DNA from 4 places in the Paenibacillus sp. J22P90 genome. Region 2 is predicted to be linked to each of the others. Evidence: riboswitches for the same ligand, from Rfam matches in the RefSeq annotation. Region 2 holds a riboswitch; each other region holds the start of a gene.
The links. A riboswitch is a leader RNA that binds a small molecule or an ion and turns the genes downstream of it on or off. The one in region 2 is predicted to bind cyclic di-GMP.

Region 1: another riboswitch for cyclic di-GMP. It lies ahead of AC58UX_RS28590 (sensor domain-containing diguanylate cyclase); the one in region 2 lies ahead of AC58UX_RS28105 (PilZ domain-containing protein).
Region 3: another riboswitch for cyclic di-GMP. It lies ahead of AC58UX_RS07190 (hypothetical protein); the one in region 2 lies ahead of AC58UX_RS28105 (PilZ domain-containing protein).
Region 4: another riboswitch for cyclic di-GMP. It lies ahead of AC58UX_RS12220 (methyl-accepting chemotaxis protein); the one in region 2 lies ahead of AC58UX_RS28105 (PilZ domain-containing protein).

What each region holds. Positions count from the first base shown of each region.
Region 1 covers NZ_JCAUAY010000012.1:75,849-78,972, reverse strand. The annotation lists gene AC58UX_RS28600 (malate:quinone oxidoreductase) at 1-178, opposite strand, end outside; gene AC58UX_RS28595 (phosphatase PAP2 family protein) at 531-1,187, shown strand; cyclic di-GMP riboswitch class I at 1,397-1,488, shown strand; gene AC58UX_RS28590 (sensor domain-containing diguanylate cyclase) at 1,561-3,124, shown strand, end outside.
Region 2 covers NZ_JCAUAY010000011.1:165,436-168,559, forward strand. The annotation lists gene ychF (redox-regulated ATPase YchF) at 1-273, opposite strand, end outside; gene AC58UX_RS28105 (PilZ domain-containing protein) at 352-1,086, opposite strand; cyclic di-GMP riboswitch class I at 1,212-1,298, opposite strand; gene tadA (tRNA adenosine(34) deaminase TadA) at 1,575-2,012, shown strand; gene AC58UX_RS28115 (DUF1648 domain-containing protein) at 2,042-2,524, opposite strand; tRNA gene AC58UX_RS28120 (tRNA-Arg) at 2,697-2,770, shown strand.
Region 3 covers NZ_JCAUAY010000002.1:526,880-530,003, forward strand. The annotation lists gene gloA2 (SMU1112c/YaeR family gloxylase I-like metalloprotein) at 1-58, opposite strand, end outside; gene AC58UX_RS07185 (exopolyphosphatase) at 129-1,043, opposite strand; gene AC58UX_RS07190 (hypothetical protein) at 1,167-1,472, opposite strand; cyclic di-GMP riboswitch class I at 1,581-1,674, opposite strand; gene AC58UX_RS07195 (MDR family MFS transporter) at 1,790-3,013, opposite strand.
Region 4 covers NZ_JCAUAY010000003.1:426,113-429,236, forward strand. The annotation lists gene AC58UX_RS12215 (bile acid:sodium symporter family protein) at 1-17, shown strand, start outside; gene AC58UX_RS12220 (methyl-accepting chemotaxis protein) at 21-1,550, opposite strand; cyclic di-GMP riboswitch class I at 1,631-1,722, opposite strand; gene AC58UX_RS12225 (SdpI family protein) at 1,931-2,569, opposite strand; gene AC58UX_RS12230 (autorepressor SdpR family transcription factor) at 2,566-2,844, opposite strand; gene AC58UX_RS12235 (MFS transporter) at 3,014-3,124, shown strand, end outside.

The DNA.
Region 1 (3,124 bases), on a different contig from region 2:
CATGTCCTGTTCCTGCATTGTTCCACTCGTTGGAGCTTTCTTCACCCGCCTTGTCCAGCTTCTCAAAAACGGTAATTTTCCAATCAGGTACTAGTTCTTTCAGAATTGTCCCTAATGTCGCACTCATGATACCCGCACCAATTAAGATGACGTCTGTTTTAGTTTCTCTGTTGCTCATTTTTACCATCCTTATACCCTAAAATTTGCAGAAAGGATGTAGGCGCCACCTGTTTTAGGCGCTACAGCAAGCCAGGGCGCGACCTAGTCATACACCTTTCTGGATCCATGATGAAACTTTCGATTAAAATATTACTTACTATTATAGATAGTTATTAGCGATACGACAAGAACTGCAGCGAAGAAGTCTTACACTCATGGGCAGGAGTTCATGTCCTTGTCATATTATGAGGAGACTTTTAGGGTACAATGGACTAGAGGCAAAGAAACACTCCAATTATTAGCAATAAAAAGTATGCCCAAATTCATTCAAAATAATAGCTAATTGACTCGCGATAGGAGTTAACTTGATTATGAAATCTAAATGGAAAGTCACTACTCTTCTAATTTTCAGTATGCTTTTCTTCATTTGCTTTACTCTAGTGGCTTCCATGATAAAGGGGCAGTGGATTGCAGCTTTTGACAGCACCATCATCTCATGGATTCAAGGGATGGAAATGCCATGGCTAACTTCCGTGATGCATGTGTTTACTTATATAGGTTCGACACCCGCTGTTATTGTCATTTTTCTTTGCAGCCTATTTATTCAATTTAAGTTCCTGCATCACCGCAAAGAAATCATTGTGTTTCTAATTCTGCTCGTTGGCACCGTAGGTTGGAATCAGCTGCTTAAAATCATCTATCAGAGAGAACGCCCTACCCTTCACAGGTTAATTGAAGAGACGGGCTACAGCTTTCCAAGCGGCCATTCCATGGCAGCCTTCGCCTTATACGCTTCACTAGCGTTTCTACTTTGGAGACATGTTCCCTCAAAGCTTGGCAGGACCGTGGTCATTTTGAGCAGCATAAGTATGATTCTTCTCATTGGGATTAGCCGGATCTATCTGGGTGTCCATTATCCAAGTGATGTAATAGGCGCTTATTTCGCTAGTGGATGTTGGTTTACGTTAGTCGTTTGGATCTTTCAGTGGTATATGGAGAATCGATATAACAAAAATAAGTCGAGTTAACAATAAACCTCAGCAAACACGGAATAGCCACTTTCCTAAGTGATTAAGCCGTGTTTTTTACCTATAAAGTAAAAAAATGGGCAGACTTTAACTTTCTTAATTAAATTCGACAAAATCCCGCTTTTATCGCTATATACAGGTATTTTTTACCTACTTTATAATAGTTAAATAGTAGTGGGTTTACTCGGTACTGAGCACAAATGAAGATCAAATCGAAAAGGCAAATCATCGGAAACGGTGAGACGCAAAGCCATGGCCTAACGCATACCAATTGGGATGCTACGGTTGACAGGTTGCCGGATATGAAGGGATGATCCTTTATTTCGGGATGATCCTTTTTTTGATGCCGGGAAAATAGTAGGAGGGCTCTCTGATGCACCATTCGCTAACGGATAGTTATAATTTCGTGCTTGTCCTGCTTTCGTTTGTAATTGCGCTGCTTGCCTCGTATACGGCTTTGAATCTAGCTCGTAAAGTATCTACTTCCGAAGGATGGCATCAGAAGAGCTGGATTATATGCAGTGCGCTCGTGATGGGCATAGGCATATGGTCCATGCATTTCATCGCGATGTTAGCCTTTCATTTGCCCAGTAACGTAACCTATGATATTTCGCTTGTCAGTATCTCCATTCTTGTGGCCGTCGGCGGCGCATTGGTCGGACTTCTCGTCGCCTTTCAAGCGAGCTCCATCCGCTCTAGGTTCCTTATTGGCGGTACCTTCATGGGCTTAGCGATTAGCGGCATGCATTATATCGGGATGGCTGCCTTGCAACATGTAACTATCCAATATAAGATATTACCTCTTACTTTATCTATTGTGATCGCTATATTCGCGTCCATAACGGCGCTTTACTTCTTTTTTAAACGAAACCATCACCGTCTACCCCTTAGCAGCCTTATTATGAGTATCGCGATTACTGCCATGCACTACACGGGGATGACGTCCGCTGTCATGACGTTTCCTGCCGTATCCCATCCGCATAGTGCCAAGGCTGTGAATATGGACTTCTTTGTAGTCGCCATGTATGTGGCCTTCGGAACCTTGCTCATCTTCGCAATCAGTTTTATTAGCTCCCTCTCCGTGGATCGGCGATTGGCTGAACAGATTGCGCTTAAAGCTTCTATTTTAGAATCAGCCATCGATTGTATCTTCATGTTCAAGTCACAGGGCTGGATCATTGAGTTCAATCCGGCAGCAGAAGCAGTATTCGGCTACACGCGCAAAGAAGCGCTGAAACGTACGCTATTCGATCTCCTTTTTCCTTTCGATCAAGATGGACAAGATGCCGCATCGCTATACCAGCTGATGAGTCAAAAAGCCGATTCCTTCATTGGCAGACGCTTTGAAATGACTGCGTACCGAGCAGACCGCAGCACATTTCCGGCTGAAATTATCATAACGAATATCGTCTATGGGGGGAGAACCATTTATACGGCCTACCTCCGGGACTTAACCGAAAAAAGAAAATCGGAAGAACTCATTCATCAATTAGCTTACTTTGATCATTTGACTGGATTGCCTAACCGTAATCAATGTAATGAACTGTTCCAGCATACTTTATCTCACGCACAGCGACACCATGAGACCTTCGGCGTTATGTTTCTAGATATTTATCGATTCAAATGGATTAATGATTCCTTCGGTCATCTGGTTGGCGATCACACCCTGCAAAAATTTGCTGCTTTACTCTCGAGTTGCTTACCTGAGAGTGGGTCCGTCTCTCGACTAAGCGGCGATGAATTTGTCATTCTGCTTCCCCAAGGGAATCCACATTCGATCAGAGAGCACGCCCAGAACATCATCGCATTGTTGGAGATTCCTTTTCATTTGGACATTGGAGATATTTACGTCTCTACGAATATCGGGATTTCCATGTATCCGTATGATGGAGATACGCAGGAGGAGCTGCTCAAACATGCAGACCAGGCCATGTATG
Region 2 (3,124 bases):
AAGAAATTTATTCCCAAGGCCCTCGCCTTTGCTCGCACCCTTAACCAAACCCGCAATGTCAACGAATTCGAAGGCTGTCGGAACGATGCTCTTCGGCACCACGATTTCCACCAGCTTCTGCAATCTCTCGTCTGGTACTTCTACTACCCCAACATTCGGATCGATCGTACAGAACGGATAATTCGCAGATTCTGCCCCCGCCTGTGTAATTGCATTAAACAATGTCGATTTTCCTACGTTCGGTAGACCGACGATACCTGCTTTCAAAGCCATTGTCGTTACAACTCCTTAATTTTCGAAAATCATCCTTCTTATTATATAGTACTTGGAGGGCAAAAAAAAGCCTGCAAGCTATTGATTGGCTGCAGACTTTTTTTCCATTGCTTTTTTGAACTCGTCATCACGCTTCTGTTCGAAGTAAGTTGCGATCTGATTACGCAGGATAAACCCGCGCAGCGCATTGCTTTGTTCCTCTGGATAGCTTTCGAAAGTAGCCCCGTAATAGTAGCTGTCTTCCAGCTTTTCTTTCCGTATAATTTCCAACTTGCACGGCAGCTCAAAGCCTAAATCCAACTCGACTTGGAGGAGGCACTTTTTATGAAGAATCCCATCGATCATGGAGTTATCATTGATGGTAAACCCAATTCCATTCATTGAGATATTTTTAATCGCGAGTTCGATCGGATTTTCAAGGACATGCTGCTCTTTTTGTGTGATGTTTTGAAAACCGATAATTTGACCCGTATTTTTCACTTCTACCCGCGGGAATTCCCGCTTCTCCGAAAACTTTTTCCGATTCTCAGGTGGATTAATCACAATGAGTGAACCAGGTTCCCTCGCTACGACAGTTGTTTGAAAAACAAACAGACCCGATTTCGTATATAACGTCATTTTCGCTTTATCCCCAAGCTGAAACACATCATATTCCGGCATTTCAATCTCGATGATGTCCCCTTGCGCATAGGTAAGAATACCTGTCGACACGAAATCGTCCTTAGCCAGAACAGCTTTGGAATCGATCAATACTTCTGCATCATATCCTTCTTTACTCCCATACCGTTTCAACGCATCCTGTTTCATCGCCATGTGCACCAACACCTCTCCTTCTACAAATGGATTTTATACAACTTCTCCGCACAAAATAGACAAAGAGAGACTGCTCCATAATAAAGAAGCAGTCCCTCACCTTAATCAATTATTATGCATCGATTTTCGGTAACCAGGCTGCCATAGTTCAATAGAACCGTAGACCCTCAGCTTTGCGTCCTTGCTTTTCAACAAGTTTGCTATTGTCGAACCCTGCTATGTCATCGTATGTAAGATCGTCATTATGGTCTAAAAGACCCACTGTTATCACCATTATACGTAGCCCCTATATTTCTTTCAACTAAAATCCTTGCATGGGCGATGTTTTTATTGTATGAATGTGTAGTGGATGAAATATCCACAGGTTTATAAGTTATACACAATGTTATCCACAGCTTGTTAACAACGAATATTTGTTCTGTTTTTTATTCACATGTGGATAAAATATTATTGCGAGGTGTCCCCCTGTGGATGAACATATTCCCTGGATGCGAGAAGCGATTGGCGAGGCGCTAAAAGCTGAAGCTATCCGCGAAGTCCCGATTGGCGCAATCGTCGTCCATCAAGGTCAAATCATTGGCCGCGGCTACAATTTGCGTGAAACAACCCTAGATCCTCTTGCCCATGCCGAGATGATTGCCATTAAACAAGCGAGCGAGCATTTGCAGGCTTGGCGTCTGTTGGACTGCCAGCTCTATGTGACGCTGGAGCCTTGCCCGATGTGTGCAGGTGCGATTGTACAAGCGCGTGTTCCGCAGGTTATTTACGGTACAGTCGATCCGAAGGCTGGCTGTGCGGGGACGTTGATGAACTTGCTGCAGGAGGACCGGTTCAATCACCGTGTCGATGTGGTCAGTGGCGTTTTGCAAGAGGAGTGTTCGACGATGCTGACGCAATTTTTCCGGAAATTACGGGGAAAAGCTTAGGGGTTATGAGGGGCTTAAGGCCCCTCATTTTACTTTAATTGTATCGAACGAACGATGAAAAAGATGATCGTGCCAAACAGCATCAACAGGATGAAGCCCAACACCCACCAATTCAGATCGGCGTTGCCCTCCTTGGCGCTTTGGACAATAGACCATTCAATGAAGCCGAACAGAATCACAATCACCGCTTTTAAACTGTTCATAAATAAGCGAGCATTCTGGTATTGTTCACGGGCATTCTGAGGCGTAATCGACGTCGGATAATTGTACACGTGCGGGACATTGCTTAGGAGCGTCAAGCCAGCATAAACAATGATGCCTATGAGTGGCAAGGCAATTAGGCTCATTTTGTTCCCCCAACCATCGATCTCCCCTTTACCGTTAAAATGCGTCGGAATCCGCTCAGGCAGGTCCTGCCACACGTAGGCGACATAAGCGATTATACTTACGATGACTACAAGTGAGATGACATCAAGGATGGTTTCTGCTTTGGACTTGGGAAATTGAACCACGGGGCGATGCTCCATATGGCACCTTCTCTCTATGGGTTTAGTCATCGATTATGATGATTGCTTAACCTATTCTTTATTCACTGTATACTTTCCTTGCGAGATACCTTCACTTTGTCCTTGGGCTAAAATGGTTGCACCCCCAAAACATCTCATGTTAGAATGACGATACTATGCGCCCGTAGCTCAGCAGGATAGAGCAACAGTTTCCTAAACTGTAGGTCGTACGTTCGAATCGTATCGGGCGCGTATAGATGATCTTAAACCTTGATAATTCAAGGTTTTTTTGTTTTTTTCAGAAACGTATGGTAGCAATATGAACAACAGTCTGTGTCAAAATATATGTAGACTGTTGCCTAAACCTTATGAGACTGTTGGTATGCCTAGCTAATAGAATTATGTGTAACCTTCTTCTGGTCGATCTCAGGAGGATAAACTAATGTCTATTGGTATTAAATCGGATATCTTCATATTCATTAATTTCAACTGCTAATCTAAATCCTGTCTTCTTATAAGATGTTTCAATGCATGCTTGATAGGTTAGTTTCCACCGATTTTGATAATCTATAAACAGCCTACCTTCGTTGGGGTCATTCAATTGAA
Region 3 (3,124 bases), on a different contig from region 2:
TAGAAATTTCGTAATTCGAACTAATAATCGCAACATGATGAATTTGCTTTAATTCCATTCTGTGACACCTCCTTACAAAGAAAAACCGCATGCTGGGCTGCACCCATCCTGCGGCTTATCTATCTATTCTAACCTGCTGCTTGCATCGTTTCAACAATTTTACTCAAAATCTCATCCGCCTGCTCATAAGCCACCTGGCATGTTCCTGCAGCCTGATGACCGCCTCCGCCATGTTGAAGCATCAGATCACCAATGTTCGTCTGTGCGGTACGATTAATTATGCTGTGACCGCATGCGAATACGCAGTTTTGTTTATTTCGGCCATCTACGATCCAAATGGATGTGTTTTGCTCCGGATAAAGTGCATAAACCATGAAACGATTGCCTGGATAAATGGTTTCCACATCGCGAAGATCCGTAATAATCACATTACCTTCCACCCGCGTGTACGTTTGCAGCATATCCCGATAGAGCGCGTCCAACTCAAAGTATCGACTAACACGCTCCTTCACGTCCGGAAGCTCCATAATTTCACTAACGGATTTCGTTGCACAATGCTCAACCAGATCCTCCATCAACTGATAGTTGCTGATGCGGTAATCCCGATAACGCCCTAACCCAGTACGAGCATCCATAATAAAAGAAAGCAAATCCCAGCCGCTCGGATTCAAAATATCCTCTTTGCTAAACTGCGCGGAATCCGCTTTGTCTACGCCTTGCATAATATCATCGATATCGCCGAAGGTTTCTTTTCCGCCATAGTAATCATACACAACTCTCGCTGCGCTTGGAGCGATCCGCGTTTCCCCCTTAAATTCGACGGCTTCCCCCATCCGTGTGAGCTCACTGGAGTGATGATCAAACCATAGCCCACACCCCGGTACATAAGGGACATTCGCCAAAATATCGTTCTCAGAGACCTCGATCAGCCCGTCCTGCATATCTTTGGGATGGACAAATTTCATTTCATCCACCATGTTTAATTGTTTGAAGAGCATTGCACATACTAAACCATCGAAATCGGAACGTGTGATCAATCTCATATGCTATGCATCTCCCTCGACATAGTCCCTAAGAACTACTAATTGTAAGTATTATATCAGCTAGTGTCGATTCGTGACAACGAGAAAATCTCTAACTTTTGTGCGAAAAAAAGAGCGATTCACCTAGATAGGTTGAACCGCTCTCAATTTGGATGAAAGACATTGGAAAAGTCTTGTGACGAAGCCTTCGATTTGCGCCATTGGGGGCATTTTCACAGAAAGCTTAACTTCACCTTTCCAGTAAAAAATGAGAATGCTATTGTTTCTTCCGTGAAACATTTCGACATCCCAACAAGCTTCGTTGAGCGCATATTCTTCACGGTTGATCATGAGCTTAGGTCCATCCATCGATGGCACCAAACGCGCAACATGGTTACCGCATAACGATGTTGCCTTCTGTTCCTCATGTAATTGATTGTCCGATTTCATGCCGCTAGGGCCTCCTTAGTGCAAATTGTTCATTTTTTTCGCTATGACAGAGAAAAACCCCCACCGTAGTGAACCGACTAGAGGGGTTCTAAAGTGAATTCCCAATCGTTCGGCGGCTGGCTGGCTGCTTGTCCTGTGCAGGAGAAGTAAAGCCCCTGTAGCTTTGCGTCGCTGGCTTTCGCCAGTTTTGCCTTTGTCGTGAGTACTTGCAAAATCTGTGAAGTTGAGTCTACTAAATCATGACTTCCTATACTTCAAGGATAAGGGATGATGATTTGAAATCGAATAGTGCGGAGGAACTATTTTTACGAAATTCATCAAAAAGTTTGCATTTTCGACGATATTTTCACGTTTTTTTGACGTTTTGTGCCTCTCCAATAGAAAATTGATCCAACCAACGATAAAACTGCAATGATCATAAATAGTGTTTGACCACCGTAGGATACGAGTAAAAAGCCGCCAATCCAAGGTCCCATAAAATGGCCGATGTTCGTTAACGTTTGAGCACCGTAATAGGTTCCACGCATATGCTCAGGCGCCAGCTTATCAATCAGCATGTTAGCCGCAGGATAATTCAAAATTTCACCGAACGTGAAGATCGCCATCGAGACGATGAGCCAAGCTAACGAATGTGACAAAGCGAAGCCGAAATCACCAATCGCAAACATCAAGTTTCCAACGACGATGGCTGTTAAAGGTGAATACTTTTCCGCCCATCTCCCAAGGGGGATCTGCATCGCGATGACGACAATGGCATTGGCGCTCATGAGGATCGCAAACATTTTGACCCCATCTGCAAAATCCCTCTGAAGGTACTGTGACAACGTCACCATAACCTGAGAATAACCGATCGCTCCGATAATGCCACCGATAATGTATAAACGGAAGGTCATATCCTTACGAATAACATCCCACGCCGAGCGGAAAGTAATAATGGATTTCTTTTCGCCTTCGATTTTTTTAATGCCGAACTTAATGAGAAGTGCGTAAAGTGTGATCCCATAGATCAAATAGATAATCCCTGTAAGCAAAAAGGGCAAGGCTCCGTTCATTGTCGCAAAGAATGCGCCCAGTAGAGGACCTACGGCCACACCGACGTTAATCGCCATGTAGCGGAGTGAGAATACTTGCCTCCTTTTGGCCGGCTCCGTTAAATCTGCCATTAGCGCTTGCGATACAGGCTCATAGAATGAGCGGCATAGCCCATTAAGCATATTGAGCAGCATAAACAGGACAGGTAGTTTTACAACACCGAAGCCTAAGAAAACGAACCCCCATCCAAAGAGAGCAGCGAGCATGATCACTCGTCTTCCAAATCGGTCTGACAGCGTGCCGCCAACAAATCCGCCGAACGTTCCGGCTAAAGCGCCCATTCCAATCACGATACCAATGAGTCCGGGGCTCATATCAGAGTGCTTGGCCAAATAAATGGCTAGGAACGGTAAACTCATTGAGGAGGCAGCTCGAGCCATCACAGTACCTAAGATTAGCGTATGTACAATGGGATGATAGGATTGAAGAAAATGACGCATACGATTCATTAGATGTTGACTCCTCTCGCCGACAAATAAATTACCCATGGTTAATAAAAAACACTGAATTCCAATTATACACGAAAATAGGGAACTGTGTCGTAATTTCGAACTGGGATT
Region 4 (3,124 bases), on a different contig from region 2:
GTGTTAAACAAATGTAACTGCTATGTTTGGGAGAATGATTGCTCAGTCGTCTTCATAATGTCATTCAATTTATCACTTAGCGCACCTAATAAATCCGCTAACTGCGACGTTTTGCAAATGAGCTGATCCTGCTGATCAGTCCGCTTGCTGACGGATTTCACGTTCTTCGCCAGCTGTGTAGAAAGGTGCGAAATTTCCTCCATCGTCACGCTGAATTGCTGTGTGCTTGCGGAAACCTGCTGGGATGCTCCGTTAATATCTCGCATTTGTACGGCAATAGAATGAACAGCTTTGGCTATATGTTCAAAAGCATGCCCTGCTGCAACAACAGCGTCATTTCCGTGCTCGAAGGTCACAATAACCCGATCCATAGAAGCGATGGATGCCTCATTATTCGATTGCACATCTTGAATGAGATCAGCGATCTGTTTGGCAGAGGAACTCGTCTGCTCGGCAAGCTTCCGGACTTCACTGGCTACGACGGTGAAGCCTTTGCCATGCTCTCCAGCACGCGCAGCCTCAATGGCAGCATTCAGCGCCAGCAGGTTCGTACGTGAAGCGATATCTGTAATCAAGTTAACGATTTGGTTAATTTCTTCCGAGCGTTCGCCAAGTACTTTCACCTTTTCGGCAGTCGTATGTATCGTGTTATTCATCGATTGCATTTGGTGGACAGCCAATTGGATCAGTTGATTCCCTCTTTCCGCTTCCTGCGCGGCTTGGTTAGAAATTTCGGATACATTGGACGAATTCTCTGCGATGAGTGATGTATCTTTTAACATTTCAGTTACAGCCGTTCTGCTCACTTCTACCCCTTGCTCTTGATGGATTGCCGCTTGCTCAACTTTTTGCATCGTTTGAACGACTTCAGATGTTAAGCGATTCAATTCGGAGGATTGCACCGAAAGTCCATTGGAATTCATCCTTACTTCCTGCGAAGTATCAAAAAGTCGACCGATGATGTCTTTCACGGTTTGCTGCATTTTATCGTTTTGAGCGGATTCGAAGGCTTTAGTTGCCATTCGGCCTGAGACGATTTGGTAAATGACTGCTCCAATAAAGAGAATCACGAACACTAAGTGAATGGTAACCATTGAAAACGCATACACTTTTGCCCCATATACCAGTTCTGGAAAGAAGAGATAGCCTAACAGATGCTGTGCGGCAAATAACACGGTGCTGAACAAGAGTAGTTTAATGTTGTCATAATACATCAGAATGGCCAACACCATGAAAATTGAAAAATGGTACTCAACCATACCTTGCCCCCCAGCAATAATGGAGAAGCTGCAAAAAGTGAGTGATAATGTATGTAGGAATGGCAGCCAAGCATGATCTTTGTGGAACATGTAGACAATGAAACTGAGACTAACAAGGGCAATAGGCAACCAAAATAACCATTGAAACAGGAACGATGATGTGGGAGAAGATGCTGTCAGTGCGTCATGATGCATGGATCCATGTGTAAAGCTTGATAGGCCATGTACGAGTAAAGCCAAGATCAGTGTTCCGATAACGATGAATTGCATGACACGTTTTTTTGCTCTCATGACAAGCTTCCCCCTAGAAAATGGTTGTTGATTTGTTACACAAAAAAAGACCACCCCGAATTAAGGATGATCCCTTCAAACTCGGCAACCTGTCAACCGTAGCATACAAATAGGTATGCGTTAGGCCATGGCTTTGCGTCTCATTGTTTCCAATGATTTGCCCTTTTCTATTAGGTTCGTTTTTCCAATAAAAACCTTACATCAATCACTCTCTGTTACTTTAGTCACATTACTTAAGTCACATATCCTATTGCTTATTATAGGTAGCAAACAAATTTGTGTACATAGCGATATTTGTAAAATTTTGTCGATTGTCAAAAATTTTGACCGCAATGAAAAAGACCACTCAGCGAATCGCTGGCAGTCTATAAATAACCTTTTTACTTTGAAAGACGGGTAAAGATCACATAGGAATACAGAACAGGTATTAAGGAACTGATGAGTATTGCCGCTATAAAGATGATGATGGCGATTGAGGGCATTACAAATGCAGCAATAAACGAAATCACTCCGCCCACCATCATCAGCGGACCGCCCAAACGATGTGTTTTTCTCCAAATTTCTTCATTGGCGAGCGTCCATGGTGTCCGTATGCCAAACGTATAGTTGGGCTTCACTTGCGTTAAAAAATTGCCCATCACGGTAAACAGCGCGCCTATCAAGATCATGGTGATTTTCTGGAAATCAAGGCTATACCCTAAGTTAAAGAAAATGATCGCCCAACCTACGACAGCTAAAAGGATGCTAACCCCGAACCGCGTCACCTCAAATGCCGCAGGAAATTTCTCGTAATTCGCTTTCTTTGGATCAACATTTCTCAATACCCGCATGAATAGCGGCAGCAAACCCAGCAGCACCAGCATGAGAAGCGACATTTCTTTGCTCATCGTACCGTTCACTTCATTATTCAGGTCAAAGTGGCTCGCCATCGTATCCGGAAGACGACTGTACAACACTAAGCCACCTATCGCTGGGGAAAGGCTAACCACATATAATAAAATCTCCTTCCATTTTTTCATGATTGTTCCTCCTCATCTTTTTTGTTAAGTATGTTAAACATCCATCCGATGACGTCTTCAACAACTGTGGTGTGCAAGGTATACATGATATGTTGCCCCTGACGTTCATCAAGTACAAGTCCCGCCTGTTTAAGCAGGTTCAAATGGTGCGAAATGCTTGGCTTACTAATCTTAAAATGATCAGCAATATCACCAGCATTCATACTCTTTTCTCGCAGCAGCTGTAAAATTTCACGACGAGTTGGGTCCGCTAGCGCTTTAAATGCCTCATTCAAATGGGTTTCCTCCTTATTTAGATATTTATCTAAATATATAATAAATTGTACGTTCTATTTTGCAACCTGTCAATTGGCAAGTGCCCTAATTCGTTTTGGCTATTAGACGATGTAGGTTTATAATAGAAAAATCATACTCATATCTCGCCTTTAGTCAGGATGAATCCACATGAACGATAAAATTGTAATGCCCGTTTGGACAATAGGCTTATTCATTGTTGTCATGAATACGACGATGTTCAACGTCTCGATTCCAAGTATTATTCAAGATCTCAGTATA